Regions from separate parts of the Bacillus sp. N6 genome, predicted to be linked through region 4. Evidence: riboswitches for the same ligand, from Rfam matches in the RefSeq annotation. Region 4 holds a riboswitch; each other region holds the start of a gene.
What was found. A riboswitch is a leader RNA that binds a small molecule or an ion and turns the genes downstream of it on or off. The one in region 4 is predicted to bind S-adenosylmethionine.
Positions count from the first base shown of each region.

Region 1: another riboswitch for S-adenosylmethionine. It lies ahead of ACUXVC_RS15895 (M20 family metallopeptidase); the one in region 4 lies ahead of ACUXVC_RS21435 (bifunctional homocysteine S-methyltransferase/methylenetetrahydrofolate reductase).
Region 2: another riboswitch for S-adenosylmethionine. It lies ahead of ACUXVC_RS01010 (MetQ/NlpA family ABC transporter substrate-binding protein); the one in region 4 lies ahead of ACUXVC_RS21435 (bifunctional homocysteine S-methyltransferase/methylenetetrahydrofolate reductase).
Region 3: another riboswitch for S-adenosylmethionine. It lies ahead of ACUXVC_RS07275 (Na+/H+ antiporter NhaC family protein); the one in region 4 lies ahead of ACUXVC_RS21435 (bifunctional homocysteine S-methyltransferase/methylenetetrahydrofolate reductase).

Region 1 covers NZ_CM127843.1:3,084,019-3,092,298, forward strand. Annotated here, with positions in the region: gene ACUXVC_RS15875 (MFS transporter) at 1-320, opposite strand, end outside; gene ACUXVC_RS15880 (TetR/AcrR family transcriptional regulator) at 383-979, opposite strand; gene ACUXVC_RS15885 (SDR family oxidoreductase) at 1,261-2,025, opposite strand; gene ACUXVC_RS15890 (Lrp/AsnC family transcriptional regulator) at 2,195-2,635, shown strand; gene ACUXVC_RS15895 (M20 family metallopeptidase) at 2,802-4,007, opposite strand; SAM riboswitch class I at 4,096-4,197, opposite strand; gene ACUXVC_RS15900 (AAA domain-containing protein) at 4,274-6,583, opposite strand; gene ACUXVC_RS15905 (VOC family protein) at 6,695-7,087, shown strand; gene ACUXVC_RS15910 (hypothetical protein) at 7,810-8,142, shown strand; partial or broken gene ACUXVC_RS15915 (histidine phosphatase family protein) at 8,277-8,280, opposite strand, start outside.
Region 2 covers NZ_CM127843.1:169,060-177,339, forward strand. Annotated here, with positions in the region: gene ACUXVC_RS00990 (DUF5068 domain-containing protein) at 1-868, opposite strand, end outside; gene ACUXVC_RS00995 (SDR family oxidoreductase) at 1,308-2,084, shown strand; gene ACUXVC_RS01000 (methionine ABC transporter permease) at 2,210-2,878, opposite strand; gene ACUXVC_RS01005 (methionine ABC transporter ATP-binding protein) at 2,853-3,893, opposite strand; gene ACUXVC_RS01010 (MetQ/NlpA family ABC transporter substrate-binding protein) at 3,906-4,718, opposite strand; SAM riboswitch class I at 4,804-4,918, opposite strand; gene ACUXVC_RS01015 (NAD(P)-dependent alcohol dehydrogenase) at 4,998-5,906, opposite strand; gene ACUXVC_RS01020 (DUF6612 family protein) at 6,064-6,828, shown strand; gene ACUXVC_RS01025 (FAD-binding oxidoreductase) at 6,895-8,280, shown strand, end outside.
Region 3 covers NZ_CM127843.1:1,390,376-1,398,655, reverse strand. Annotated here, with positions in the region: gene liaF (cell wall-active antibiotics response protein LiaF) at 1-496, opposite strand, end outside; gene ACUXVC_RS07285 (PspA/IM30 family protein) at 603-1,265, opposite strand; gene ACUXVC_RS07280 (lmo0954 family membrane protein) at 1,313-1,669, opposite strand; gene ACUXVC_RS07275 (Na+/H+ antiporter NhaC family protein) at 1,852-3,168, opposite strand; SAM riboswitch class I at 3,263-3,368, opposite strand; gene ACUXVC_RS07270 (DUF402 domain-containing protein) at 3,489-4,007, opposite strand; gene gltP (glutamate/aspartate:proton symporter GltP) at 4,076-5,350, opposite strand; gene ACUXVC_RS07260 (murein hydrolase activator EnvC family protein) at 5,846-7,120, shown strand; gene ACUXVC_RS07255 (hypothetical protein) at 7,222-7,380, shown strand; gene ACUXVC_RS07250 (sodium-dependent transporter) at 7,408-8,280, opposite strand, start outside.
Region 4 covers NZ_CM127843.1:4,162,630-4,170,909, reverse strand. Annotated here, with positions in the region: gene ACUXVC_RS21455 (ArsR/SmtB family transcription factor) at 1-21, opposite strand, end outside; gene ACUXVC_RS21450 (cysteine hydrolase family protein) at 455-967, opposite strand; gene metC (cystathionine beta-lyase) at 1,135-2,298, opposite strand; gene metI (cystathionine gamma-synthase/O-acetylhomoserine thiolyase) at 2,295-3,407, opposite strand; SAM riboswitch class I at 3,502-3,612, opposite strand; SAM riboswitch class I at 3,816-3,925, shown strand; gene ACUXVC_RS21435 (bifunctional homocysteine S-methyltransferase/methylenetetrahydrofolate reductase) at 3,996-5,828, shown strand; gene metH (methionine synthase) at 5,828-8,280, shown strand, end outside.

The DNA.
Region 1 (8,280 bases), 1.1 Mb from region 4:
GAAGCTGAAGCAATACCAGTTATAATACGTGAAATCATCATAATATCATAGTTCCAAGCGATAGCTCCGAGCGATTGACCAATTAAAAATATGAACATTAAAAACAATAATGCTTGTTTGCTGCGCATTCGTAAGAGGATTGCAGTTAAAATGGGGCCTCCTATTACCATTGCTCCTGCATAAGCTGAAATTAAATACCCAATAGATGATACAGGAACCTGGAATGCAAGAGCAAGTTCATTCATCATACCTGCAACCATAAATTCTGATGTAGTCATACAAAAGATTGCTAAAGCTAATAAATAAATAATCGATGGCATAAAAACACTCCTTATTCATTATTGTAATGATCGGTACAAAAATAGTGCGAAAAAAGAGCGCACTAAGCGCCACAAATAGACTCTATTGTTCCTTTGATAACTTGTTCAGACAACATCCGATTTTGCATCGATACATTAAGAACACGGAATCCGTAATAACTGCTTAAAAGCAGACTAGCTAATTCCTCAGCTGATTGCTTCTTTGAAATTTCACCTGTTTGCAATCCTTCCTCCATCACTGTTTCAATAGCTTGTTTAAGAAGTTCAACATGCTTCGAGAAAATTTCTTGTACCATTAAATCGTTTTTAGCACGTTCTATACTGGCATTAATCAATAAACATCCTTTTTGATCCATATTCTCAAAGTCTTCTTTCAATGCCCATTCAAAAAAATTACTTAATCGTTCTTTAACTGGAATTGAAGTATGTAACAATTTCCTTTGTTCCCTAATCCCAATTTCATGGTAGCGTTCTAATACTTGTTTATACAGTTCATGTTTACTACCGAAAGTATTGTATAAACTTCCTTTTCCAAGTCCTGTATCACTGCATAAATCTTGTGTAGAACACCCTTCATATCCTCTTAACCAAAATGTTTTCATTGCAACATCTACAATTGAGGAATAATCAAACTCTCGAGGTCTGCCGCGTTTATTCAATCGTATCCTCCTCTCATTTTAAAGATAACATGAATAGAATACCCTTTTTGTACCATGCGGTCAATAATTTTGTTTTATTGTTACTGTAAAATAAAATTTGATTATTTTAGATTACGAATAATGAAAAATAGCCCCCTTATTCAAATTGCCTAGCGAAAAAATCACGTTTTAATAGACTTCTTTATCATCCCTACCTTTCTATAAATTACTAGTTATGAAACAAGGATCGTTTCATAACTAGTAATTTACTTGATTATCTTGATAGGTATGGAGTAGTGCCCCTATAAACAAAACCCACCAGAAACATCTAAAATCTGCCCCGTTACCCAGCGGCTATCAGAAGAAGCAAGGAATGCTACTGCATCTGCAATATCTTCAACTTGCCCTATTCGTCCGAACACAGATGAGTTTGTAGCAAAATTTCGTATTTCTGGATTATCTAGCAATTTTGCATTGATATCTGTCTTCGTATATCCAGGCATAATTGTATTCACTGTTATACCTCTTTCTCCAAGGTGTTTAGCTAGAGGCAGTGTCATCGTATTAAGCGCACCTTTACTTAAGCCGTATGCAATTGAGCCTGTAAAACCAAGCCTTACTTCAGCTGATGAAATGTTAATAATGCGGCCCTCTGCTCGTATTAATGGTAATGTTTGCTGGATTAAAAAGAATGGTGCTTTCATATTTACAGACATAATTTCATCAAAAACTTCTTCTGTCGTATTTTCAATCGTTCCTTGTGTACCTATCCCTGCATTGTTTACTAAAATATCAATCTCTGATGTACCAACTTTTATTTGTAATTCATTCTTTAACTGTTTTACTAGCTTTTTGACACCATCAATTGAATTGAGTTCAGCTTCAATTAAGAACGCTTTTCCTCCATTAGATTCAATCTCACTAATCGTTTCATCTGCAGCTGCCTTATTTCGACCGTAGTGAATCGCAACTAATGCTCCATCTTTCGCCAATCTCATCGCAATCGCACGGCCAATTCCGCGACTCGCTCCTGTTACTAACGCTACTTTTCCATCAAGATTCTTCATTTTTTCCATCCTTCCTAAATTTCCGTTTGATAAAAACCTATACTTATATTTTCATGTAAACACCAATCATTTTAAATATAGATTTATAGGGAATTTAGTCCATTCGCTTATGATATTATAGTTATAATTCGTAATTTACTTTAGAAAACAAAAATAAGGAGGCTACACAATGCAAAACGCCGTAAAACTGGATGAAATCGATCATAAAATTATGAACTTGTTGTATGAAAATGCGAGAATTTCTGTTTCAGAAATAGGACGAATTATATCCATGACGCAACCTGCTGTAAAAGAACGTATTAACAAGCTTGAAGATCAAGGAGTTATAGCGGCTTATCGAACGAAATTTGAGCCTGCAAAAATTAATAAAAACATTCAAGCATTCATCATGTTTAAAACGAGCCAATGCTCTGATTTTATCCAGTATTGTAATGCAGCTCCTGAAGTAACAGATTTATTTCGAATTAGTGGGGAATTTAATTATATGATGAAGGTCATGAGCGATTCGATGGATTCCCTCGCTGCATTTTTAGACTCCTTAATGCAATTTGGCTTGTCATCTCCTTTAATAGTATTAAAGAGTGAATTTGAGGAGAAATTGTCGTTTTGATAAAGGGATACGTATTATCCTCACTAACAGTAAAAGTTTCTCTTTCTTGAGAAAAACCAACAAAATCAATGACTAGTAAACAAAAAAGAACATTGATATTTCAATGTTCTTTTTGTATCTCTACTTATTAATTAGATTACTCTTTGAAAAGAGCACTTTAATCCCCTTACCCTTGATTCCTCTGCGCCTCTCTAAACTCCTCCTTCACCTTCTTTAACAACCCTTCTTCCGTAATTAATCGATACGCCGTATTTGCTAATGCTTTTGCCGATGTAATTAATGCTTTATCTCCAAGTTCTGAACGTGCTGCTTCTCTAAATTCATTCGTATGTGCAATTAAATCATCTGGTCCGATTTTAATGTACGGATGAATTGTCGGTACGACTTGACTTACGTTTCCTGCGTCGGTTGAACCGATCCCTACTCTTTCTTTACGATTTACATCTTCACCTAATAGTTCTAGTTCTTCCGCTACGATATCGTTATATGTTTTTGTTACGAGTAATTCATCGATTTCATTTTGGAATTGATGAATTTTTACTTTTGTACCTGTTGCTAACGCTGCTCCCTCAGCAATGTTTTTTACTTTTTCTGTTACTTCTGCACATCTTTTTCGCGTTGCTGCGCGGATGAAGAATCTTGCTGCGGCATAGTCAGGAATAATATTAGGTGCTTTTCCTCCCTCTGTAATGACGCCATGAATTCTCACGTCTGACGGAAGTTGTTGGCGAAGTGCATTAATACCGTTATAAAGCTGAATAACCGCATCTAATGCGTTAATCCCTTCTTCTGGCGAAGCTGCAGCGTGAGCTGTTTTTCCGTAAAAATGAAAATCAAGTGGATCGACTGCTAGTGAAGGACTCGTTGTCGCTGTTTTTCCGCTCGGATGAATCATAAGCGCCGCATCAATGTCTTTAAATAAACCTGCCTTTACATAACTTGATTTCGCGCTACCATTTGGCCCGCCTTCTTCTGCTGGCGTACCAAACACAACAACTTCCCCGCCAATTTCTTCAAGCGTTTCTGATAATGCAATTGCTGCTGCAACACTAATTGTGCCGATTAAATTGTGACCACACGCATGGCCTAGTCCTGGTAAAGCGTCGTACTCCGCTAAAAATGCGATTGCTGGCCCTTGTTTTCCAGAGCTTTTTCGCGCGATAAATCCCGTTTCATGTCCGGCTATATTGTGCTGCAACTGAAATCCTGCACTGCCTAGCAATAAACTTAACGTTCTAGATGCATAAAACTCTTGGTTACCAATCTCTGGATTCGCATGAATATCATGACTTGTTTCTATGTACTTTTCCTTATTTCTTTCGATACTCTCTTCAATTGTTTTTCTTTGTGACGTTACTCCTGTCGCTCCCATTGTTCTTCCTCCTTTTATTTTCACGTAAAAAAGCCTCTTTCTAAAAGATAGAAAGAGGCTTCTGTATATACAGTCAAAATGAGCTTCTTTCTTATCTTTCAAGTTACCTTGCTGGAATTGGCACAGTATTCATAACGAATCCGCTGCCGAGGTATCATAGGGCCAGTCCCTCCACCTCTCGTGATAAGAATTTTCATAAAATTATATTAAATTATTTTTTATTCTAAGTTCATTCCAAGTAAAAGTCAAGGAATTCCTATCCGAATTTACCGATTATCTAAAAATCCTTTTAATACACCAATTGTTTCTGGTGCTTGCAGTCTTGCACATACGTACGGAAATTCCGTACTACCTTCAAATATCATTTGAGATGTGAGCGGTGCGCCTGCCCAGAAGATTTCATCATCAATTACGATAAACGGGAATGCTTTATTTTGTCTTTGTAACTTTACATTTTTCAGTGGAACTGGTCCATCACTATAAACTGTTATCTGTGCATTTGTACGCATTAACGCTTGCCATACTCGCTTATCCACTTGTTTTGTACTTGGAAGTGAAATAATAATTTTTCGTTTTGCGGCTAGAATATCTTTTAATAGCCCTTTCGGCTCTTCAAGATTCATTTCCATAAACCAGCGTAAACGTTTCGAAATTTTCCGTTCCCACAATTGTCTCGATGTCGTGCGATCATACACATCTCCATGACGTTCTATATGAGCTGTTAATTGCGATAACGCTTGTTTTCTAGAAAGATTTTTACGCATATAATGGCAATCTGATAATTGAATGAACTTCCCTCTCGCCCTTGTCACTGCTACATTGACGAGGCGATGGTTTTTGTGATCAAAGAATAATACGCCAGGTCGTTCCTGCGGATAACTGTCAACTGTATCAAAGATCATCATATCTCTTTCAGAACCTTGGAACTTATGAACTGTCGCCGCTAAAACTGGTATGTTTTGATATTTCGTTCTCTGCAACATTTCTCTAATACACGTCGATAAAAAGCGTGACTGCGCCCTGTAAGGTGTCACAACACCAATCGACTGAACACCGTCTAACAATCCGATTAACATCATTTGCATCGCTACTAAACCAGACATAATGTTAAAACGTGAACCAGAAGCAGCATCTTTTAACGAAAAAGCTCCCATTTGGCTCGTATCAAATAAAACACTCGCTTCATTTGCGAACGGCTGCAATTGCGCAAGTTCTTTACGCTCTGAAACAGACGGATGATCATATACTCTGTTTTTATAAATAAATGAATTCGTAAACTTCGATATATCCGCATGCATACGTCTTTGTTCCTGCAACATAAATAGGTTCGGATGCGCTTCTGATTTATTTACAGAATCAACAATCCCAGCGTGGTAAAACATATCTTCCCCAAGCCATTTGCGAACGAGTTCATGGTTTGCCATCGCAATTGGAGGTAATTGTAAAAAATCACCGCAAACGACGATACGTTTTCCAAGTGAAGCAGCTAATGCGATTTGCGGAACGAACGCCATACTCACTTCATCTACGACAACTAAATCGAATGTACGCTCATAAATAAGTGAATCAATGGCACATTTCGATAAAGTTGCACCAATTACTTTCGCATTTTCAATATACTCTTTTTCTACTTCTTTAATTTTAGCCTTTTGCTTTCGAAGATCACTTTCAATCTCTTGTATACGCTTCTTATCAGCAGATGTTGCTTTATACGATAAGATTTTTTCACGAAGATCTTGGCGTGACTCTTCTAAGTAGAGTCTTTCCTCACCCCATGATCCGTTCGTCGTTTCAACTAACTTAGATGCAAGTAACGTTTCATGATTTCGTATATGTTCATGCTGACTATAACCGTAACGAACAATTTCGCCAGGCGTCCATTTCTTTTTCTTTTCAATTTGCTTCGTTACTTCACTCATTAATACGTCTACTGCCGCGTTACTATGAGCTAACACAAGTACCGATTTTCCTTTTTGATAATGAGCCGAAATAATACGTGATAAATTGTAAGACTTCCCTGTTCCCGGCGGTCCCCATACGTACGTTGTCGGATTATAAAACGAACGATATGCCAGTTCATTTTTTGGATTTTTCATCTTCTCAATATGTTTCGGACTGCTCGTCCCATCAACAAGACGCTTTATACGATTACGTTTCAGCTTATCTTTACGTGCTTCTTTCAATCGCTCTTGCAGTTGCTCTAAAAGTTGCCACGGTTCACTGTATAAAACCGCTTCTCTTATTTCACCTTGTATATAATCATTTAATTTCAGTTCTATTTCTAATCCATGTACAGATAATACTTCTCCTGTCGCTTCCTCACCATCGAACTCAATTCGAATTGGTGAACCTTCAGGTAAGCTTACTTCCGAAATAAGCTGAAATATATACACTGTATTCTCATAATCTGTATATAAAAAACGACCGTTCATGATAGAAATTTTACTACCACCTATCGTTTTCCAATGTTTAATTTCATATGCTAATGCATAATGCCACTCTTTCATCGTTTCTGATAATGAAGGAGTTTGAGTAGTTGTATTCATCGTATAATCTCCTTCCTTCTCCCCAAACATACTTTCTCACTATACCATACAACACGCTAAAATTTGTAAGGTTTTTATCTTGCTTATTTTCTTAATTTTCAATAATATATTGTATATAATTTTCAGAAAGAAGGAATCTACATGCCAGTTAGAAGAATTGAACACGTAGGACTTATGGTTGCAAACTTAGAAGCATCTATCTCATTTTATGAAGAAGTAGTCGGCTTACAGCTCCTTAAACGTATGGGGCACCCGAATCCAGATTTAAAACTCGCTTTTTTAGGTGTGGAAGAATCGAAAGAAACGATACTCGAACTCATTGAAGGCTACAATTCTTCCTTGCCAGCAGAAGGAAAAGTACATCACATTTGCTTTAAGGTAGATTCATTAGAGGATGAAATTGAAAGAATACTAAAACACGGCGTAACCTTTTTACTAGGAGAAGAAATCGAAACATTACCAGATGGAACACGTTACATATTCTTCGCTGGTCCTGATGGGGAGTGGATTGAGTTTTTTGAGACGGAGAGATAAAGGGAAACTTTAGTCAGCCCACAATAAACGGGATAATAACTTTATGATCCACATAAGGAGTAGAAACTGATGAAGACAGTTTTTATTATCGTTTTTTGGTACTTATACTATTGATGTCATGGGGGTATTTTGCAATTCAAAAATGCTGTTTACTTATAGCAGTATCTTTTACGAATGCAAAAATAGCCAAAATACGCAAGCAGTTCCGCATAAAAACTTGCATATTTTAGGCTGTTTAATTGTACTCCTTATTTTGTTAAAGTTACCCGTCAATTCAATTCCAAAGACCTCAGCTGACAATTAACTCAAGTACCGATTTCGGATGACCCTCATGTGATGAAGTTCGTGTTCTGTATCCGCTACACTATCTGTAGCAAAAGTTGCTATCTCATTTTCTTCAACACTTGACAAAGTAACACCTTCTTTTCAAATTCAAAGAAAAGTTTTTATTTTTCAGCATAAAGCATTATAACTCAACTGTTTTCATACAAAATTTTATGAAAAAAAGAAAAGCGAGGATCCCTCATATCCCCGCTATATCAATGATGTATAAAATCCTATATAAGAGATACATAGACAAAAAACAAGAACCCCTGTACATACAAGGATTCTATGAAATTATTTGCTACCGATAATGGGGCGTTGTGTTAACTATATACGAATATCATATTCATCCAAAATTGCCCTTATTGATGGTACAATTAAAGTCTTGGAGGGGGATTATGGGAATTTTTTTATATTTTGCATTTTATTTTGGAGTACTGTTTCTTATAATTGTTACTGCATTAGTTTTATTTATTATGGCTGCATTACCAAAAATCTGGAGTAAAAATCTATCATTCGTAATGATCGGTTTAGGGATAAATATACTTACTATTCCGTTGTCTTTTTTTATAGGTGGGATGGCAACAGATTCTCCTGATAGTACTAGGTTAGATTTTTGGAAAGGATTTTTCTTTATTCAAAAAATACCGCTCTTTTTACTGAGCTTTTTATTATTTTTAACTGTGGTGTTGTGGTTTATTCGTAAGAACAAGAAAAAAGTAAACATATAGAATTTCAAAACGACTTCCAATAACAAGAATTATGTAAATAAGCTGTCCATATGGACAGCTTATTGTTTTTTTGCTTAGCGTGCAAAATTCGAGTCTTGTTGGCGATACCCCATCGCTATCAAGCTAAGCTCATACAAC
Region 2 (8,280 bases), 1.4 Mb from region 4:
TACTTGATTTCTCTTTTAACATTTTTTTATCGCCCATGTTATTAGCTGTAGCTTTATCTTGGTAGAAAGTATTATCTGTTGCAACTTTTTCAGCACCCTGTTTGTTTAAACTTAATGAAAAGCTTCCAGGATTTCCGATTGGAGCATCAAATTTTCCTTTATTAGCTTGTGCATTTGGGACTGTGACTGAGACTGTTGAGAGACTTGAAATTTTCGCTAGATCATCTTTTCCAAATGGATAAGCGATATAACCAGAAATAGTTTCTCCTGCTTTTACTAAGTAATCATTCGTTGGAGCAAGTTTAGTTGGGAGCTGATCTTCTTTTGGAATTAAATCTTTATAGTTACTATATGCTTTCTGCGCGCCAGTAAATGACATGTCCAATGCTGGCATATAATAAATATCTTTAGCTGAACTATTTTTTACGCTGTAGTTCACAAGAATAACTCCGCCTTCTGTTTGACGATTAAACGGAATATCGAAGTTTGTATGGAATCCATTTAATTCAACTAATGTGTAACTATTCATTGATACTGAAACATCTTCAGCTTTATAGACTTGTGGTTCTTTATTTTCAAAAAGAACTTTTGTTTTACCACCTGTTTCTTTTTCCATATAGGAAATCAGCTTAGAGTAGTCGCTTGATCCAGTAGCTGTATTTTCAGGCTTTTTATCTTCAGTTTTTTTATCTTCGGATTTTTTTTCAGTAGGTTTACTTTCTTTCGTTGTATCTGTTTTTTCCGTTTTGCTTTCTTTTGTTGCATTCTCTTTTTGTTCTTTATTTGTCGTATCGCTTTGACCACAGCCGGTTATTACAAAAGCTGCTACGATTACTGCAGAAAATAAAGAAAGTAATTTTTTTGACATATTTCTTCCCCCTATTTGTTTAAAACTAAATTCTCACATTAGCCCCACGTTTTATTATAAGAAGGTTAGTCAATATTTACCAGTATTTTTCTGATTATTTCCATTATTTATTATATTATAATATAATAAACTCGATAGAAGTTTGGAATGGAATATTGGTTTTTATTTTTTTATCATTTGAAATAGTACATCATATTGGTATGATAGAAACAGAGATATATGGAAAGGAGACAAGGACTCGATATGTGGATGAACTTGTAATGATTAGAAATTGGATAGATGAATTTTTCTCTCATAAGTGAGGGTTTATTTAGCTATTTGTAAATCATGCAAGGACTGCATAGTTGGCTTGTACATCCCTTTTGTAAGGACAGAGGTCTAGGTGGGGAAATTTATATCTCTTATATAAAATATGCGTCCTTTAAACTTGGAGGAGTATATGATGAAACAATTAAAAAATAAAGTAGCAGTTGTTACAGGCGTAAGTCGTCTAGACGGTATAGGAGCAGCGATTTGTAAAGAATTAGCTGGAGCAGGATACGATATATTTTTTACGTATTGGACAGAGTATGATAAAGAGATGCCTTGGGGCGTTGAGAAAAATGAACAAATACAATTAGAAGAAGAGCTATTACAAAACGGTGTTAGAGTATCGAGCATGGAGTTAGATTTAACTCGGAATGATGCACCGAAAGAGCTTATAAATAAAGTTACTGAACAATTAGGGTACCCTCATATATTAATTAATAATGCAGCATATTCTACGAATAATGATTTCTCTACGTTGACTGCTGAAGAATTAGATAAGCATTATATGGTTAATATTCGTGCGACTACATTGCTCAGTAGTCAATTTGCCCGAGGATTTGATAAGAAATTTGGTGGTAGAATTGTTAATATGACTTCGGGGCAATTTCAAGGTCCTATGGCAGGAGAACTAGCTTATGCGACAACGAAGGGAGCTATTGATGCTCTTACTAGTACGTTGTCAGCAGAGGTAGCTCATTTAGGAATAACAGTGAATGCAATTAATCCAGGACCAACTGATACAGGATGGATGACTGAAGAGATAAAACAAGGGTTAAAGCCGATGTTTCCTTTTGGCAGAATTGGTGAGCCAAAGGATGCAGCTAGACTCATTAAATTTTTAGTAAGTGAAGAAGCTGAGTGGATTACGGGGCAAGTTATTCATTCAGAAGGTGGATTTAAAAGGTAAAGTGAAACTTTAATCAGTGGGGGGGTTCATCACCCACTGATTATTAGTTGAACCAATCGGGCTTTTACTGCCCGTTAATGCGGGATAAAAAGAAGGTATCTCCCCCTGGGGAGATACCTTCTTTTTTAATCTTTCTTCAGTCTTCGTGCAACACCATTTCCTAAAGACTGTAATCCTTGAACGAGGATAATTAAAATAAAGACAGTTGCATACATTACTTCAGGCTCGTAGCGTAAATGTCCGAAGCGGTATGCTAAATCCCCTAGCCCGCCAGCACCCACAAGGCCAGCCATTGCTGTTGCGCCAATTAAGCCAATTGTTGCGATTGTTAATCCAAGTACAAGGGAGGGACGAGCTTCTTTAACCATGACGTGCCAAATGATTTTTATAGTAGAGACTCCCATCGCTTGGTAGGCTTCAATGACACCGCGATCGACTTCTAGTAAAGCTGTCTCCATTAAACGTGCGATATAAGGAGCTGTGAAGACGACAAGAGGTACGATAACACCTTGTACGCCAATGGATGTTCCCATTAGAAACTTTGTAAAAGGTAAGATGAAGAATAATAGAATGATAAATGGAAGAGAGCGAATGATATTAATAATTGTATTAAGAATAGGATAGATGATTTTATTTTCACGCTGCCCACCAGGTCTCGTTAAAACAAGTGTGACGCCAAGTGGCAGTGCAATAAGGATTGAGATGAGTAATGAAATAGATGTCATTTGAAAGGTTTGAATTGTGGCTTCCCATATGACTTTACCCCATTCATCCAAAAAGGACTTGTTTCCCATAATCTGTTCTACCTCCTTCTACAATGATTCCTTGCTCTTGTAAAAATGATAAAGCACGGTGGATTTCATTTTGTTCTCCTTGCATATGAACGACTAGTTTCCCATATGCTTCATGTTTTAACTGCGTAATATTACCGGATAAAATATTCGGATACACTTGGAAACGTTTTGTGGCAACAGCTAAGGCAGGTTCACCTGAAGTAGTGCCAATAAATGAAAGTGTTACAATTTCTCCAGTATTCTGTAGTTCTTTCTGTACCTCTTCTGGAATTTTAGCTGCAAAGGCGCTATTTACAAATTTCTTCGTTGTTACATGTTGTGGGTTTGTGAAAATATCTTTCACAGTCCCGCTTTCGACTACAGATCCATGTTCCATAACGGCAACGCGGTCGCATATACGTTGGATAACGTTCATTTCGTGTGTAATGAGTAAAATCGTAATTCCAATTTCTTCGTTAATCTTTAATAACAAATCAAGAATAGAATCAGTTGTTTCTGGATCTAAAGCACTCGTTGCTTCGTCACTTAATAACACTTCAGGCTCATGTGATAGTGCACGTGCAATTGCAACGCGCTGTTTTTGACCGCCAGAAAGTTCACTTGGATAAGCATCTTTTCGATTGAAAAGATCGACAATGCGTAAATATTTTTCTACCCTTTTTTTAATTTCCACTTTTGGAATACCAGCAAGGCGTAAAGGTAATGCAATGTTTTCATAGATGCTAACAGTTTTAAGTAAATTGAATCCTTGAAAGATCATTCCGATTTTTTGTCTCGCTTTTGCTAGTTCTTTTGTCGATAACGTTGTTAAGTCTTGTTCGTTTACAATGATATTTCCTGTCGTTGGTTTTTCTAATAAATTTACACATCGAATCAATGTACTTTTACCAGCGCCACTATACCCAATGATTCCAAATACCTCGCCTTTTTCTACTTTAAGGGAAGTAGACTTAAGAGCCTCAACATTCCCTTTTTTTGTTGTAAATACTTTGGATATGTTTTTTAATTCAATCATTATCGTCAGCTCCTACCAAGATGGTAAAACTGAACCATCAAATTTTTTCTCGATAAACTCTTTTACTTCTTTAGATTGATAAGCTTTCTTTAATTTATTTACAACGGCATCATCTTTATTTTCAGTACGAACAACAACCCAGTTCACATATGGTGAATCTTTTCCTTCGCGGAAAATAGAATCTTTCGCTGGACTTAATTTTGCACCTAATGCAAAGTTTGTGTTAATTGCAGCTGCTTTCACTTCACTTAGTTGCGTTGGTAATTGAGATGCCTCTAATTCGACAATCTTTAATTTTTTTGGATTTTCAATTACATCTTTTGCAGTCGCTTTTTCTGTAGCCTTTGGATCAACTTTTAAAACCCCTGCTTTTTCAAATAATTTTAAAGCTCGAAGTTCATTCGTTGGGTCATTTGGTACAGCAATTGCATCGCCCTCTTTTAAGTCTTTTACATCTTTTATATCTTTAGAATATACGCCCATAGGGAATGTTACTGTTGAAAATACTTCAGCTAATTTCATATTGCGTTCAGCTTTAAATACATCTAAATACGATTTCGTTTGGTAGCTATTTACATCAAGGCTTTTTTCATCTAAAGATACGTTTGGCGCTACATAATCATTAAATACTTTTATGTCAATTTCCAGACCATCTTTTGCTGCAACTTCTTTTACCTTTTCAAAAATTTGTTCATGTGGTCCACCTGTTACACCGACAGTAATCTTTTTCTCGTCTAATGCTTTTACCTCTTTATCTGAAATCGCGCTACATGCGCCTAATAATAATACTGCTCCGCTTACAATGCTTAATAATACCTTTTTCATCTATAAATCCCCCTTCATATACGTTCCAAAATAAAAAGCACCTCCCAAAAATAAGAGAGGTGCCGAATAGACGAAATAGATTCCTCTCTTATCTTCCAAAACGAAAACTCGTTTTGCAGGAATTAGCACCTTAGCTTATACGTCATAAGCTCGGTTGCCGGGCATCATCGGGCCAGTCCCTCCGCCACTCTTGATAAGAGTATGTGTATGTAGTTTTGAATATGGTACTAATAGTAAATCTTACAAAAAGAATTGTCAATTATATTTTCAGAATATATTTTATTTTAAGGTAATCGAAACATTTCCTTTCTTATGGCCCATTTCTACATACGTATGGGCTTCTACAACTTCTTCTAATCGGTAAGTTCTATCAATAACAGGTTTTAGCTTTTCTGTTTCAGCTAGTTGTTTTAGTAGGTTCATATCTTCTTTACTGACCTTTGCCATCATTCCGTTCACAGATACATATTTTCCATTAGGCATTAATGCATCTGTACAAAGAGACTTTTTATATTTTCCAACTGCGTCAAATATAATATCGTAGTGATCGCCCCGCTTAGTAAAATCTTCTTTCATATAATCAATTACGTTGTCTGCCCCTAAAGCTGTTACTAAATCGAAATTCGAACTACTACAAATGGCTGTGACAGTCGCCCCGAAGTATTTAGCAAGCTGTACGGCAGCTGTCCCTACTGACCCAGAGGCGCCGTATATAAGTACTCGTTGCCCTTTTTTTATCTGTCCTTTTCTAAGGAAGTGCAATGCTGAAGTTCCGCCAAAAGGAATAACGGCAGCTTCTTCATATGTCACATTGGTAGGTTTTAATGCTATTAATCCACTTTCATGCACGCATGTGTATTCCGCATAACCACCAAGGTTTAGTTCTGTTAATGCAAAAACTGGATCTCCTTTTTTAAATTGTGTTACATCTGATCCAATGTCTTCGATTTCACCGGATAACTCTACGCCAAGTATAGGTTTTCTCGGTTTTCTGAAACCTAATATGATCCGCATAGGAATCCAAAATAAGAGGGGGCTATTAAAGCCACGTATTCTACAATCTCCAGTCGATACACTTGTTGCGTGAATTTTAACTAATACTTCATTTTTCTTAGGTTTAGGCTTTTCTATATTTTGAAGCTGGAGAACATTAGGTGGTCCATACTTTGTGCAAATAATAGCTTTCATAATGACCTCCTGAAATGAGTTGTTATTATTTACATCATATTTAAACTTTTTCTCAAACATGTTGCTATATAGGAAATAAATTTAAAGAAGAATATTACGAATTATATAGATTTCATAGGAAAAGAGATGATATTATTTTTGGGAAGGAGGGGACGTTATGAAAAAATTTATTTTAATTTCAAGTTTAGTACTTGCAGTCGGTCTAGGAGTAGGGTGTAGTAATGAGAAAACAAAAAAGACTGATGAGCCGAAAAAAGAAGCTGTGCAGAAAGAAAAGGAATTAACAGCGAAGGATGTTTTCAATAAAGCGAATGAAGCTTTTAAAAACGAAGAAAATGTAACGATGACATATGATGTGGGAATAAAGGCTGAAGGAACAGAGATGAATGTAATAAAGGCCAAAATGCAATTAGAGCCGAAGCAAAAAAATTCTCGTTCTGAAATGAATGTTTCTGGTACAGAGGTTGTTGTTTATGATGTGGGTGGCAAAATTGCTGGTCAGTTGAAAAATCCTAATACGGGTGAAGTGATGTCTGTACCAGAGGAACAATTAAATGCTAACGGAATGAATGCAACTCAAGGAATGGTAGATAATTTAGAGATTCCATCGGAAATTTTAAATAAAGTGAAGATGGAGAAAAGTGGAGATAATTATAAGCTGAAGTTTGCATTAAAAGGGCAAGAGACAGAGAGTATGTTAGCTAGTATGGATGAAAAGCAGAAACAAATGCTACAAGGCCAAAATGCAAAGATAGAAGAAATAGATGGAGAATATATTATTACAAAAGATTTTAAATATGAATCAGCAAAGATAGATATGGTTATGAGTAGCAATGGTGAGGATAAAGCGCACATTATTACGGATGCGAAGTTTACATCGTATGATAAATTTGATCCAATACAATTGCCAGCAGCAAAGTAATCACTGTCAAGAGAGGTACCTGAAAGAACGGGTATCTCTTTTTGTTGCTAGTAAGGAGAGTGTCCTTTGAAAAAAAGAAAGATAGTAGTGGTCATTGTCGCATATACGGTTTTGCTTGCAACGTCTGTACATACGTATAAAAAACAAATTGATCATCCTATTATGAGTGATGTAGGTAAATTGCTTCCGACAAAAATAAAACGTGTTGAAAGTGCTACGGAAGAGCACTCGTTAATAAAATTAGTGCGAGATGCAAAAGTTTCAGGAGAGAAAATTTCCATTGCAGGCATGCAACATAGCCAAGGAGGACAGACATATTATCCGAATGGCACGATGCTCGATATGAAAGGATATAATAAAATATTAGAATTCGATCCAGAGAAGAAGCGTATTACAGTTCAAAGTGGTGTCACGTGGAATGATATTCAGAAGAAAATAAATCCATATGGCCTTGCGGTACAGGTCATGCAGTCTCAAAATATTTTTACTGTTGGTGGTTCATTAAGTGTAAATGTACATGGGCGTGATATTCGTCATGAGGCACTAATTGATACAGTAGATTCATTTAGATTGTTAATGGCAGATGGCACGATACGTAATGTAAGTAGAGAAGAAAATGCAGAGTTATTTCCATATGTCATTGGGGGTTACGGTTTATTTGGAGTTATTTTAGATGTGACGCTGAAGTTAACAGATGATGAATTATATGAAATGCACACAAGAATGATAGATTATAAAGAATACGCATCTTATTTCAAAGAGAAAGTGAAAAGAGATGAGAATGTTCGTATGCACTTAGCGCGTATTTCTGTTGCTCCAAATTCATTTTTAAAAGAGATGTATGTGACGGATTATACTTTGGCACAAAATCAAAATATGAGAGAAGAGTACAGTGAATTAAAGGAAGAAAATATTATAGCTGCACCTAAATTTTTACTTGGGTTATCACGTTATAGTGATTGGGGAAAGAATACATTTTGGGATATACAAAGAGGTTATTTTGAACGTACAGATGGAAAGTATGAGACGCGTAATAATGTTATGAGATCAGATAGTGCTTTTATGGAATATGAAAATCCAAATAGGACCGAAGTGTTACAAGAATACTTTGTGCCTATAGATGCTTTCACGGAGTATATAGATGATTTACGTAACGCATTAAATGAAGAAGAGTTTAATTTACTCAACATTACGATTCGTTACGTGGAAAAGAATGAAAATGCAGTTTTGTCCTATGCGAAAGATGATATGTTTGCGCTGGTTCTTTTGATTAACCAGGGACGCTCAGAGAGTGAGATAAAGAAAACAGAGGATGTCATTCGGAAGATGATTGATGTTACTTTAAAGCATAACGGTAGTTACTATTTGCCGTACTATTCTTATCCAACGAAAGAGCAGTTAAAAAGGGCATATCCTCGTATTGAAGAATTTCTTAAGAAAAAGAAGGAAGTA
Region 3 (8,280 bases), 2.6 Mb from region 4:
GAATCATAGCAGTAGTTAAATCTATTTCCACATCACAAGCACCGTATTGAACATTAATATCCTCAAGTTCATAAATATGATCCATCATTCGTACATTGCCTACAAACATATTTTTCAAATATGGTTCTGTACGATATATTTGCTTCTCTTCGTCTATAATCCCTTTTTCTTTAATTTCAACCTTCATTGCTTTTTGCTGATGCCCTTGTTGAATCAATTGATAACCAATTAAAGCTAAACAAGCAAATACGACAAGAACAAATGCTGCTGATGAAAATAAGAAGAATAAAAATACGATACCACCAACAAATAAAAATACATTTCCCCGTACATAACGATTCTTTTTACGATAATGCCTTCCAAACATAAGCATAATAAATGCAAAAATGAGACCACCTGGTTCAAAATGTCCAAGTATCATATCAAGAAAAAGACCGAATCCAAATATGATGAGGAGCATCCCCATTAATTGTGTCTTTGAAAAATGTTTCTTCATTTCAGCTCCCCCCTTCTTGTCACATATACATAGAAGAAAAGGCATTGCTTTCCAACACCTTTTCTCCTATCACTATATCATAAGCCTGTTTTATAATATACTACTATTATTTTGTTAACTCTTTCGTTAACGATACATCATTCTTTTCTTTCATTTCACGCTCAAGTTTTGCAATTTTCATATCAAATGTGTCACGCTCATGTTCTTCATTCATACGAGTTTCTAAGTCACGAATGTGATCTTCAATTTCTTCAAATCGTAAGAACGGATTATTTTCATCCATTTTATGCATCGCAGTATTCATACGACGATTTGCATGTGCCATATTTTCACGTGCCATTAGTTCCATACGCTTTGCGTGCATTTCTTTTAATTTATTTTTCATTTCAGAAAGACGACGCTCTAACTCATCAATTTGCTCTACAACACCTGCATACATTTCTTCTAATCGAGTTACTTGCCCTTCATAATAAGCTACCTCTTCTAACGCACGTTCGTGCAATTGTAATTCGCCTGCTTCTTGAGCAATGATAGCTTGCTTTGATCTTTTGTTAACGAAATAACGTGCTTGCTCAAGCTCACGAGCAAAGTTAGATTTTAATGTTTTATGACGTTCAATTAACTTCTCAATTTTTGTTATTTCACGCTCACTATCACGTAAATATTGGTTTAACATCGCAATTGGATTTTTTCTTTCCTTCTCATCTAACACGTTATGAAAATCAGCTAAAATTGCATCGCGTACACGTCCGAATAAAGATTGTTTCATTATAAATCTTCCTCTCTTCTACTTTATTTATAATTTGATTTATTGTTTTAGTTTTTCATTAATTTGTTCCACTCATCTTCAAAGTTGCTATATGGTTTAGAACTTTCTGGAGCAGATTCAACAACTACATCTTTTTCTTTTTTCCACTCACGGTATCCGTAGTATAAAACCACTAAAGCAGCGATACCGATTAATGCTGGTGAATGAGAAAGCGCAATGGATAAACCGATTAAACCAACAATACCCCAAGCTAACTTTCCAAAAAATGACTTAGCTCGCACAAATGATTTATAGCTCCAATATACAACTCCTGCTCCGATTGCGAATCCTACAATACCAGCAAGACTACCAAGAGCAATTAAAGCCAAAATACCGGCTGCGATAAACGCTAGAAATTGTTTCATCTTGTGCTTGCCTCCCTTCGATTTGATACTCTTATCTTAACTATTTTTTCATCTTTCCATAACGAGCTTAAGAACCGTTTTTAACTCAGACTTAAGACCGAGTCATATTCAGCCCTTTACGCAAAAAAACGTGCAGAGTTTATTCTCTGCACGTTTTTTTAATTACTAACATTCATATTAAATTAAGCTGTTTTATGATACTCTTTTTTCTCAGCTACTTTCGAAAATCTTGGAAATCCAATTAAAATAGAAACAATCCCACATACTCCAACTAAGATTGGATAAAATGCATATGGCAACAATTCAACCGGAGATAACGCTGCAAATCCTGCTGCCGTTAACATTTGGGCACCGTACGGAATTAATCCTTGTACACAACATGAGAAAAGATCTAATACACTCGCTGATTTACGAGGGTCTATTTCATATTGATCTGCAATATTTTTTGCAAGCGGGCCTGTAAAGATAATCGAAATCGTATTATTCGCTGTACACATATTCGTCATACTTACTAAACCAGCAATACCAAATTCTGCACCTTTTTTCGAACGAATATTACGTGTTAATACATTCATTAAATATTGAATACCACCATTATATTGGATTAATTCAACCATACCGCCAATTAATATAGCAAGTAATACTAACTCCATCATACCGCCCATTCCAGTCGTTACACTTTTAAAGAAACTTTCTAACGTGTAACTTCCATCTATAAGACCGATAACACCAGATAATACAGTTCCACCAGTTAATACAATAAGTACATTCCAGCCAAGTAGCGCTGTAATAAGTACTCCTGCGTACGGTAAAATCTTTATCCAATCAAAGCTATGTGCTTTAATTTGCGTGTCACTTCCTGAAGTAACTATTACTAATAGTACAATTGTAATAATAGCCGCTGGTAACACAATTAAAAAATTCGTTTTAAACTTATCTTTCATTTCTGTTCCTTGTGAACGAACAGCTGCGATTGTTGTATCTGAAATAAATGATAAATTATCACCAAACATCGCTCCCCCAACAACAGTAGCCATTGCAAGCGCAATTGAGATATCAGTTTGACCACTAATACCTACAGCAATCGGCGCTAATGCTGCAATTGTTCCCATTGAAGTTCCCATTGCTAATGAAATAAATGCACCAATAACAAAGATTCCAGCTACGATAAATCCTGGCGGTAAAATAGTTAACGCTAAATTAACAGTTGAGTCTACTCCGCCCATTCCTTTAGCCGTTTCAGAAAATGCACCTGCAAGCACAAAAATTAATACCATAATCATAATATCCGGATTTCCTGCACCTTTAGCGAACCGCTCGACTTTCACATTAAAACTTTCTTTACGATTCATCACTAAAGCGACTCCTACAGCAATTGAAATTGCTACAAGTATCGGCAATTTATAGAAATCACCTGTAATAATTCCAGAACCAATAAATAGCGCCAAAAATATCCCAAGTGGTAATAAAGCTAAACCATTTCCTCTCGTTTCTTTCAAAGTACCATCTCTCCCTAGTTTCAACCTTTTTCTAATGAATAACAAAAGACCTCTTCCGATGAGAAGAGGTCTTATACATCTATAAGAAACGCTCTTCTCATCTTTCAAGCACATGCTTGCTGGATTTGGCACAGCACTCTGAAATCGAGTCCGCTGCCGAGGCATCGTAGGGCCAGTCCCTCCGCCTCTCTTTATAAGAAGGTTTCATATTTATTTTTTAATAATAATTTCTTCCCTAACTTTACTCGCTTACAAAACAAAAGTCAATTATTTTTTGTATAGATTTTTTTGGTAATTATACAAAAATTTGAATACAATAATCATTTTAACTTTTCGATTTCTTCTTCCAATATTGAAATCCAATAAAATTCACTATTTTTTATTGCTGCTAATATCCATTTCGTAGTGTACCAAGCTAACTCATACTCTTCCTTCGTGACATCGCCACTTTTATAAGCATCCTCTAGCTCCTCTTCATCTAATACATACACCTTACCGCTAGGTAATAATACTACATCTAAATATAAATCATCAAAATACGGTAAACCACGATCGTCTATTTCATATTCTTTCGTCACATCAATATAATATTGCACTAAATTGTGCCTATCATCTAACATAGCTGTAATCGCAAAGTTCTTTCCATTAATGAAATATTGAACCCACGTATACCCATCACTTGCAATACAAATTTCTTTACCATCATATTCTTTACAACTAGGATCTCTCACCTTTTTTATATCCAGTATTCCGAGCATTCCCTCTTCCACTTGCTTAAGCCTATAACTCTTTTCTATTAGTCTTTTCCACGAAGAACCGTCACCATATTTACGTTTCATTATGTATACTCCTCTTCTATATACAGAAAAGCTCCCACATATTATGTGAGAGCTTGTTCATATTATAATTAAGCAGCTTGACCCTTTTCAGAAATCTCTTTTAAATAAGCTTGTCCTTTTTCAGCGTCATATTGACCTTCCCACTTAGACATAACTACAGCTGCTAAAGAGTTTCCTACAACGTTAACTGCTGTACGAGCCATATCTAAAATACGGTCAATACCAGCAATGAACGCTAAACCTTCAGGTGGAATACCTACTGTACCAAGTGTCGCTAATAATACAACGAATGATACGCCCGGTACACCTGCGATACCTTTTGATGTAACCATTAATACAAGTAATAATGTAATTTGTTGTGTAATAGATAAATCAATACCGTACATTTGCGCCAAGAAAATAGCCGCAATTGCTTGATATAAAGTTGATCCATCTAAGTTAAATGAATAACCTGTCGGAATAACGAAAGATGTAATTGCTTTCGGACAACCGAATTTCTCCATTTTCTCCATGATTTTTGGTAAAACTGTTTCTGAGCTTGCTGTAGAATACGCTAAGATCAGCTCGTCTTTTAAAATCTTAAAGAATTGGAAAATGTTAATTCCAAATATTTTCGCTGTAAGTCCTAAGACAACTACGACGAAGAAGATCATTGCCCCATATACGACAATTAGCAATTTCCCTAATGGAATTAATGAAGCAAGACCAAATGTAGAAACTGTAACACCAATTAGTGCAAACACACCAAATGGTGCAAATTTCATAACTTGGTTTGTTACATAAAACATTGCGTCAGCTACACCTTGGAAAAATTGAAGAACTGGTCTTCCTCTTTCACCAATTGCTGCTACACCTAAACCAAATAGTACAGAGAAGAAGATAATAGCAAGCATATCTCCGTCAGCCAATGACTTCATAATGTTTGTTGGAACAATATTTACAAACGTATCTGCAAATGAATGACTTTGTACTTGCTCTGTCGTATGTGTATATTTCGAAATATCTGTCTTTGTTAACTGCTCCATATTTACGCCTTTTCCTGGTTGGAAAATATTCGCTATTAATAGACCAACAATAATTGCAATTGTTGTAATAATTTCAAAGTAAATAATTGTTTTTCCGCCTAGTCGACCTAGTTTTTTTACATCGCCAACACCAGCAACCCCAACAACAATACTTGCTACAACAATCGGTACAACGATCATTTTAATTAATCGGATGAAAATATCACCAATTGGTTGTAAGTACTTCACAACAGCTGGATTATCAAAGAAAATCGCCCCAACCGCAATACCAAGCGCAAGCCCTATTAATATTTGCCATGCAAGTCCTATTCTTTTCATATTTGTTGTAACCCCCTCTTCGATGTGTCACTCTATCTCTCATTCTATCTCTATAAAACTAAGAAATTAAGAGTATTACATATTATTCGACAATTCACTACATTTTGTCCCTGTTAAAAATCATAAATCAAAATTTAAAATCTGACAACAAAATAACTTTGCCCGAATGCAAATAATTTTCTTGACAAAAAATAAACCCATGTTAGAAAACCTCACATGAGAACGATTCCTTACTAGTGTTTTATTAGCTTTCTAAGTACTATTTCACCCCATAAAAACTATTACTTTCCTCCTGTATTTTACAGATTAATCCCAAAATATACCTTTATTACAGCCATAAATAAAATGTAAGTACTATGACAATTAAAGTTGAAAAATGATAAATTCCGACAAAACTTAGCAATTTTATAAAGTTTTCTTTACATTATGATTACAACGATAGACACTCTTCTTCTTATGATATATAACATTCATAGGGAAAGGAGTCAGACAACTATGAAAAAGAAATTTGCAGCGTTTAGTGTTTTAGCAGCAGGAACGATTTTTGCTTCCCCGTTACTTTCACCCGTATACGCTGAAACAAATCAAGATAAATTATCTAACATTCAATCTGAATTAGAAGGCAAACAAAGTGACTTACAAAATAAATCAGTCGAGAAAGAACAAATAGAAAAAGAAATTCAAGAATTACAGAAGAAAATCGATGAATTAACTACTTCTATTAATAAAAACGAGGCTGAATTAAACGATACAAAAAAAGAAATTAGCAAAACACAACAAGTAATTACTGACAAAAAGAAACATATAGAACAATTACAAACAAACATAGATACACGTCAGGAAGTTATTAAACAACGATTACAATCTATGCAAGAAAAACCGCGTACAAATATCATTACAGAAGTATTAACAAACTCTACAAACATTGCTGATCTTGTTGATAATATGTACTCCGTAAGTTTAATATTAAACAACGATACAGATATTGTAAAAAAACAAACATCTGATCAAAATGCTGTAACTACAGAAAAAGAAGCTGTTGAGAAAAAAGAACAACAACTGAAAGAATCTGAGCAAAAACTAGAACAAAAACAACAAGAATTACAAAATAACCAACAGCAGCAACAGACTCTTATTAACGATCTACATACGAAAGTAGCAAAAGTAGATTCAGAGATTGAAGGATTAGAAGAATCCAAAGGCATTTTAGAAAATCAACGTCAAGCTGTGCAAAAAGCAATTGAAGAAGAAAAACGGGCCGAAGAAGCTCGTAAAGCGGAAGAAGCTCGCCAGGCAGAAGAGGCTCGCAAACAACAAGCTACTAAATCTGCTCAAGCAACTCAAGCAGCTCCAACACCACATGATACAAACATCGGTGGCTTTATCAAACCAGCAGCTGGATCAAAAACTTCCGGATTTGGTGTACGTTCTTTAGATAACCATAAAGGAATTGACATCGCCGCTTCGGGAACGGTTCCAATTATCGCTGCTGCAGATGGCGTTGTTATTCGCTCAGAATTATCATCTAGTTACGGAAACGTAGTGTATTTATCTCACCGTATAAACGGAAAAACATATACGACAGTATATGCTCATATGAATAGCCGTTCTGTATCGAATGGACAAACTGTAAAACAAGGCGATCAGCTTGGATTTATGGGGAACACGGGCCAATCATACGGACAACATTTACACTTCGAACTTCATCTTGGAGAATGGAATGTCGGCAAGACAAACGCAGTCGACCCATCTCCTTATATCGGATTATAAAAAACCTCGGTACCTACCGAGGTTTTTTATTTACACTTCACACAATATAGGCATTCTACATAGACTATAACTAAATGCCTATAGTTTACGAGGTGATCAATATGAATACGCAATTACAACAAAAAATAGAAGAAGCTAGAGCGACATTTATCGGCCGGATATTTACATTTGGCGGATCAGTTTTATTTTTAATCGGTTCATTCCTCGCAGTCACCACAGCCTATAAAACGTATAATCGTCTATTACATTCAACAACATAAAAAAAGACGGGAGATCCCCGCCTTTTTTTATGCAAACATTTTAAATACACCTATCACATTTAAAAATACAATTATTACAGTTACCGGAATGACATAACGAAGTAAGAAGAACCAAATGTTAAATAACGTTTTCCCCTTCGTTTCCGTCACTTCTAATTCTTTCATCAACAACTCTTTACTCATTTTATTTGGTACAAATAATGAAATAGCTAGTACTCCTAACGGCAGCAATACGTTACTTACCGAAAAGTCGACTAAATCAAAGAATGTTTTCCCAAATATTTTCACGTCACTCATAATCCCAAATGATAACGCTGATGGAATACCGACTGCAAAAATAAGAATACCAATTAATAATGATGCTGACGGACGCTTCTTCTCATTACCTTTCGCAACAGATGCTACTACAATTTCAAGCATTGAAATTGCTGATGTTAAAGTCGCAAAGAAGAATAAAATTAAAAACATAATAAAGAAAAATTGACCAAATGGTATTTTTGCAAATACTGCTGGAAGGACGATAAACAGTAATCCCGGTCCTTCAGTCGGTTTAACTCCTAATGCGAAAATCGCTGGGAAAATTGCTAATCCTGCAAGTACTGTAACAAAAACAGTTAAACTTACAATAGATGTTGCCGATTTCGCTAAATGTTCCTCTTTCTTCAAATATGAACTATACGTTACCATTACCGAGGCACCTACAGTTAGCGAGAAGAAAGATTGTCCCATCGCATATAAAATTGTATCTGCTGTAAGCTTTGAAAAATCTGGTTTTAAGAAGAACTCTACTCCAGCAAAAGCACCATCGAGTGTTAACGCACGAACAATAATCGCAATAAATAAAATAAATAATAGCGGCATCATGTACTTACTTGCCTTTTCTATACCTTTCTCTACACC
Region 4 (8,280 bases):
TTTTTGAAAGGTTTCTAACATGTTCTTTTCCACCTCCGTGTGAGCTATTATACCATACTATACATACCAAAAATTTAAAGAAAAGAAAATAGTTGTTGCAGAAAAAAAGTCCTAAAGTAAAGAAATTGTAAGAAAAGAGACCATGATGTAAATAAAATAGGTAAATTAGCACGTTTTTGTAAAATGACATTTTTGGGTGAAAATTTCGATGCGTTTTAAAAATTGAAAGATATAGATATATTTGTAACACAATTTTATCATGATTTTCTTATTCTTTCAAATGAATATACTAAATTTTTAAAATAATATGACAAAGGAATTATAATGATATATATAGAATATAAAACAGGTTAAAAGAAAAGAAGCTGAATGTAATTCGCTTCTTTATGGTGATAATGAAATATTTGATTACGGCTGATAAATCTTAGGATAATCAAGTCATTAGTCATTTATTCTAAAATGCATCTTTTAGCAACGTTAAAAATCTGTGATTCCATATGTTCTCGTAAAAATCAATTGTCTCTTTTGCGGACATAAAAGGATTATTCAACGTAGAGGTTGTTTTCTGTACCATAAAGTTTTCGTATCCCAGTCCGTGGGCAAACTTAATCGTAGCATCCATACAGTACTCTGTTTGGGCACCGCAAAATTCAATGGGATTTACAGATAATTGATCTAAAATTTCTTTTAAGTTTGTTTTATAAAATGAATTTGCATGTGTTTTTCTTACAAAAAAATCTTGTTCTTGAACATCAAGATCGGTATGAATAGCCCAAATTTCTTTCTCGGGTACTAAATCATCATCACAATGTTGAACAAAAAGGATTGGTTTATTTAATTTTCTGTATGAAGAAATTCTTTTATTTACTTTTGTTAGTAAGTTCTGTAAATCAAATAAATGCTCTCCGCCATAACATACGCCATTTTGTAAATCGATAACGATTAAAATATCTGCACAAGTATCCATTATCTTCACCCCTTTGTATTTCTTAATATATCAATTAATCCATTATTTAGAAATAGATGATATACTTTTATTTTTTGGACTATAAGAAAAGAAAAAAATTCAAATGAATATAACTAAATCGCATAAAAAGAAGATATGAAAACCTATTCTCATATCTTCTTTTTTCTCTATGCATTTACAGGTTCTTCTACATAAGAAAGGGCATCTTCAAAATCGGATATTAAATCGTTAACATTTTCAAGACCGACTGATAACCGAAGTAATGAATTAGAGATTCCTCTTTCATCACGAGCTTCTTGCGACAGTGCTGCATGTGACATTTTTGCTGGATAAGAAAGAATTGACTCTACAGCTCCTAAACTAACTGCAAAAACAGGTAATTTTACTTTTGATAAAAATTGGCGGAGTGCATCTTCTGACTGCAAAGTAAATGATAAGACTGCTCCAGCTGATGTTGCTTGAGATTGTTGAATATCAAATCCGAGATGTGTTTGTAATCCCGGATAATAGACATTTTGTACTTTAGCGTGCTCTTGTAAATAATGTGCAATTTTATTGGCATTTTTAGCTGAATGCTCGAGGCGTACATGTAATGTTTTTAGACCGCGAAGTACGAGAGAACAATCTTGAGGTCCTAAAATAGCACCGAATGCATTTTGTAAAAATCCAAGTTTTTGAGCGAGTTCTGCATCTTTTACTACTGCTAATCCGGCAGTAACATCACTATGCCCAGCAATAAATTTTGTGGCACTATGAAGAACAACATCAGCTCCAAGTTCAAGTGGTTTTTGGAATAGTGGTGTCAAAAATGTATTATCAACAAAAGTAAGAGCCCCAATAGATTTTGCAAGTTTAGAAACCTCGCGAATATCTGTCACCTTTAAAAGTGGATTAGAAGGTGTTTCTACATAAAAGAGCTTTGTATTTGGTTTAATGCTTTGTTTTATTTCTTCTAAATTGGTCATATCAACAAATGTATGTGAAACACCGTAACGGGAGAGTACCTCAGTTATCCCTCGGTAAGTTCCTCCGTATACATCTTCTGAAATGAGTACGTGATCACCTTGTGAAAGAAGGAGGAATGCAGTGGAAATCGCTGCAATGCCTGATGCAAAGGCGAATCCCTTTGTTCCACCTTCTAATAAAGCAATGATATCTTCAAGAGCTTCACGAGTTGGATTTCCTGACCTGCTATAGTCATATTTTCCGAACGTATCTACATCAAACTGGTGAAAAGTTGATGTGTTATAGATAGGAACGTTCACAGCTCCTGTTTGCGAGTCATGTTTATATTGGTTGTGTAGTAAGAGTGTATCTATAGAATAACTCATATTCTTACACCTTCTTTTACAAGTGTAATGGCTTGCTTTAAGTCTTGAATTAAATCGTTACTATTTTCAATGCCAACGGAGAATCGAAGAAGACGATTACATACACCGTTTGCTGTTCTAATTTCTTCAGGAATATCAGCATGTGTTTGCGTTGCTGGATAAGTCATTAAACTTTCTACACCACCAAGACTTTCGGCAAATGTAATTAAGGATAAAGATTGTAAGAATGGATTAATCCAAGCTTCATCTTTAAGGCGAAATGAAATCATGCCGCCTCTTCCAGGATAAAATACATCTGTCACCCCGTCTTCATCATTTAAATATGCAACAACTGCTTTCGCATTTTCTTCATGCTGTCTCATGCGAAGCGCTAACGTTTTCATACCGCGAATTAATAACCATGAGTCAAATGGGCTTAAAACTGCACCTGATGCATTATGATAATGAGCGATTTCTTCACAAAGTTCCTTTCCTTTTGCAACGACAAGTCCGCTTAGTACATCGTTATGTCCCCCTAAATATTTCGTTGCGCTGTGAAGTACAATGTCAGCACCTTCTGTTAATGGTTGCTGTATATAAGGTGTGTAGAATGTGTTGTCTACAATAAGAAGTAGTCCGTGCCTTTTCGCTACAGTTGCGACTGCAGCAATATCAGTAACTTGCATTAATGGATTAGTTGGAGTTTCTATGAAAATAGCCTTCGTTTCAGTTGTGATAGCTTGCTCAATTTGTTTAATAGACTGTGTATTTACGTATCTACATCGAACATTCCACTTTTTTTCATGTTCAGAAAATAATCGATACGTTCCACCGTATAAATCTTCAGATACAATAAGTTCGTCTCCAGAGCGGAATAGAGAAAGGACGAGGAGAACAGCCGCCATCCCTGAACTACAGGCATAACCTTGTTCGCCATATTCTAAGTCTGCGATTGCCTGTTCTAAAAGACCTCGAGTTGGATTGCCAGTTCGTGAATAGTCAAAGCCAGTAGATTTACCAATTCCTTCATGACGATAAGCGGTTGAGAAATAAACTGGTGGATTAACCGTTCCAGTTGTAGTTTCACTGCGATTGCCGATTTGTGCTAGTTTTGTTTCGATTGTTGACATGTGAAAATTCCTCCTTTTTAAATTGAAACATTAAGTGAATATAAAATAAAAAAAGCCTTCTAAGAAGAAGGCTTTCGGTTTGAATAGAGTCTTCTTCTCATCTGTCAAATCTTTCACAATTTGCTGGAATTAGCACCTTATTAACAAAATGTTAATGGTTGCTGAGGCGTCACAGGGCCAGTCCCTCTACCTCTCTAGATAAGAATGTTCGTATGAAATTTTTATTATGTTTTTAACTTTACAACAAAAGATAATTGAATTGCAACTTTATTTTGAAAAATTTTTATTTTTCCGCAAGTGTCATTGACTTTTACTTTTGTGCATGCTAAATTTATTAAAAAATTAACAAACATTGTTAAAAGGGGAACGCATTTCCTTTTAGCTACATAAATAAAATAATAAAGACAACTCTTATTGAGAGCGGTGGAGGGAAAGGCCCTGTGAAACCCGGCAACCTTCAAACGAAATGTTTGAAACGGTGCTAATACCTGCAAAACGAATGTTTTGCATAATAAGAGGAGGAACGATTATGTCCCCCTCTTCAAAGTGAAGAGGGGGTTTTTATATTGATAGAAATGAGGGAGATTCGTGAAATTACTAGATTTATTATCAAAAGGAATTGTAATAGGTGATGGTGCGGTTGGGACGTTATTGCATTCACATGGCTTGCAAAGTAGCTTTGAAGAATTGAATGTATCTGATCCAGACTTAATTATATCGATTCATAAACAATATGTAGCTGCTGGAGCAGATGTAATTCAAACGAATACGTATGGAGCAAATGAGGCGAAATTACGTATGTACGGCTTAGAAAATCAAGTTACAGAAATTAATAGAGCGGCAGTAAAACTGGCGAAAGCATCTGTGACAGATAAAAATGCAATTTTAGGAACAATTGGTGGTATGAAACATATCGGAGCCGTTACAACGACTGATATGGAAAGGGAGTTTATGCTACTTGAACAGGCAGGGGCTTTACTAGAAGAACAGGTTGATGGATTACTATTAGAAACTTTTTACGATGAATTTGAATTACTTCATGCTGTTAAAGTATTGCGTAAGCAAACGAACATTCCAATTGTTGCTCAATTAGCGTTACATGAAGCAGGTACGACTCAAAATGGAAATGATGTCAATGAAATATTAAAGCAACTTATAGATTACGGTGCAAATGTTGTTGGATTAAATTGTCAACTAGGGCCGCTTCATATGACGGAGGCTTTCAAAATGATATCGATTCCGCAAAATGGCTATTTATCAGCATACCCAAATGCAGGTCTCCCGAATTATGTGGAGGGACGTTACGTATATGAGGGAAGCCCAGCTTATTTTGAGGCGATGACGCCGAGATTTATTGAGCAAGGTATTCGGTTATTAGGTGGTTGTTGTGGTACGACTCCAGAACATATTCAAAGTATGAAGCACGCTGTTGCGAATGTTACACCTGTAATAGAAAAAGACACCATTCAAAGGCCGAAAGTTGTTCATACGCATGAGAAACGTTCGAAGGCTCACGTCACTCTAGCAGAGAAAGCGAAAAAACAAACGACAGTTGTAGTGGAATTAGATCCACCGAAAACGTTAGATACACAGCGGTTTTTTGAAGGAGCAAGAGCTTTAAAAAGAGCGGGAGCAGATGCTATTACTCTAGCAGATAATTCATTAGCATCGCCTCGTATTTCTAATATGGCAATGGGTGCGTTATTAACGAAGCATGATATCCCGGTATTGACACATTTAACGTGTAGGGATCATAACGTCATTGGACTACAATCTCATTTGTTAGGTTTATCGGCGTTAGGGATGGAAGAAGTGTTAGCTTTAACTGGTGATCCAGCGCGCGTTGGTGATTTTCCTGGTGCAACTTCTGTATACGATTTGTCCTCTATTGAGCTCATTAAAATGATTAAAGAAATGAACGATGGACGTTCAATTTTAGGGAAATCAATTGGACCGGCGACAAGGTTTTCTGTAGGCGGCGCATTTAATCCTCACGTGAGGCACTTAAAAGCAGCGGTTAAGCGAATGGAACGAAAAATAGATGCTGGAGCGGAATATTTTTTAACTCAGCCAATTTACGATATCGCGTTAATTGAAGAAGTGTATGAAGCGACAAAGCATTTGGAACAACCTATTTTTATTGGAATTATGCCGTTAGTAAGTAAGCGGAATGCAGATTTTCTTCATTTTGAGGTACCGGGTATTACTCTTCCAGAAGAAATAAGAGAGAGAATGGATGGACACGAAACGAAAGAGGCGGCAATTGAGGAAGGGATTCGCATTTCGCAAGAATTGATCGACGCAGCGATGAAATATTTTAATGGTATTTATCTTATTACACCATTTTTAAAATATGAAATTACAGAACATCTTGTTAAATATGTAAGAGAAAAGCAAGAAGTGAAAGAAGGTATTAATTGATGAAGTGTATAGAAGAAAAATTACAAAATAGCATTTTAATATTAGATGGTGCAATGGGAACAATGATTCAGCAAGAGGATTTAACTGCTGAAGATTTCGGAGGAGAAGAGTACGAGGGCTGTAATGAATATTTAGTAGAAACAAGACCAGACGTTATTTTAAAGATTCATAAAGCTTATATTGAAGCTGGAGCGGATATTATTGAAACAAATACATTTGGGGCAACGAATATTGTACTAAGTGATTATGAGCTGTCTCATTTAGATGAAGAACTAAATGAAAAGGCAGCACTTTTGGCGAAGCAAGCTGTTAAAGAAAGCGGTAAGGAAGTATATGTTGCGGGAGCGATGGGACCAACAACGAAAGCAATTAGTGTTACTGGTGGTGTGACTTTTGAAGAATTGATTGAGGCTTATACAAGGCAGGCACGAGGATTATTAAAAGGAGAAGTTGATGTATTACTCGTTGAGACGAGTCAAGATATGCGTAACGTGAAAGCAGCTTATATTGGAATTCAAGTTGCTTTTGAAGAACTGAAAAAAACGGTTCCTATTATGATTTCAGGAACGATTGAGCCAATGGGAACGACTCTGGCTGGGCAAACAATTGAAGCTTTTTATTTATCAGTAGAACATATGAAACCATTATCTGTTGGGTTAAATTGTGCGACTGGTCCGGAGTTTATGAGGGACCATATTCGTTCACTATCTGATTTATCGGAGTGTTACATTTCTTGTTATCCAAATGCAGGTCTTCCTGATGAAGATGGACATTACCATGAGTCTCCATCTTCTCTCGCTGAAAAGGTGAAGCGATTTGCTGAAGAAGGATGGGTTAATATTATCGGTGGTTGTTGTGGCACGACACCAGAACATATAAAAGCAATGAAAGAAGCACTAGCATCTCTTAAGCCTCGTGACCATCATGAGAGAGAAGGACATGGAATTAGTGGATTAGAGGCACTGCAATATGATGAGTCTATGAGACCGTTATTTGTAGGTGAAAGAACGAATGTTATTGGATCACGTAAATTTAAACGATTAGTAGCAGAAGGGAAATTTGAAGAGGCTGCTGAAGTGGCAAGAGCGCAAGTGAAGAAAAATGCTCATATTATTGATATTTGTATGGCAGATCCTGATCGTGATGAAATAGAAGATATGGAGAAATTTTTGACAGAAGTTACGAAAGTGTTAAAAGTACCGATTATGATTGATTCAACGGATGAAAATGTTATGGCAAGAGCACTTACTTATATTCAAGGAAAAGCTGTTATCAACTCTATTAATTTAGAAGATGGAGAAGAGCGTTTTGAAAAGGTAACACCGCTTCTTCGTAAGTATGGTGCTGCAATTGTAGTTGGTACAATCGATGAAGATGGTATGGCAGTAAGTGCTGAAAGAAAATTAGAAATTGCAAAAAGAAGTTACGAATTATTAACGACGAAATATGGGATACGCCCGTCAGATATTATTTTTGATGCACTTGTGTTTCCAGTAGGGACAGGTGATGAAGAATATATTGGTTCAGCGGCAGCGACTATAGAGGGCATTCGCCTTATTAAAGAAGCGTTACCAGAGTGTTTAACGATTTTAGGTGTAAGTAACATATCATTTGGTTTACCACCGGCTGGACGTGAAGTATTGAATTCCGTCTTTTTATATCATGCTACGAAGGCTGGATTAGATTACGCGATTGTTAATACGGAAAAATTAGAACGCTATGCGTCGATTCCAGAGGAAGAAAAACACCTTGCAGATGCATTACTGTTTGAAACGACGAAAGAGACGTTAGAAGAATTTACAAACTTTTACCGAGTCGCTAAAAAGAAAGATGTCGTTGTGCAAGAAACGTTAACGCTAGATGAACGACTAGCAAATTATATTGTAGAAGGTACGAAACAAGGATTACACGAGGATTTAAGTCTTGCACTTGAAGAAGGAAGAAAACCTCTTGATATTATTAACGGTCCGCTTATGACAGGGATGGATGAGGTAGGACGACTATTTAATAATAATGAACTTATTGTTGCTGAAGTATTGCAAAGTGCCGAAAGTATGAAAGCTGCTGTAAGTTATTTAGAGCCACATATGGAATCTAGCGATAGTGCAAAAAAAGGGAAAGTATTATTAGCAACTGTAAAAGGTGATGTGCATGATATTGGGAAAAATCTCGTTGAAATTATTTTAGCGAATAACGGATATGAGATTATTAATTTAGGAATTAATGTACGTTCGGATCGAATTGTTCAAGAAGTACAAGAAAAGAAGCCGGACATTATAGGCCTTTCAGGTTTATTAGTAAAATCAGCGCAACAAATGGTAACGACTGCTGAAGATTTAAAAGCAGCAAATATTGATGTGCCCATTGTTGTAGGTGGTGCAGCGTTAACGAGAAAGTTTACAGATAATCGAATTTCACCATCATATAAAGGGCTCGTTTGTTATGCGAGTGA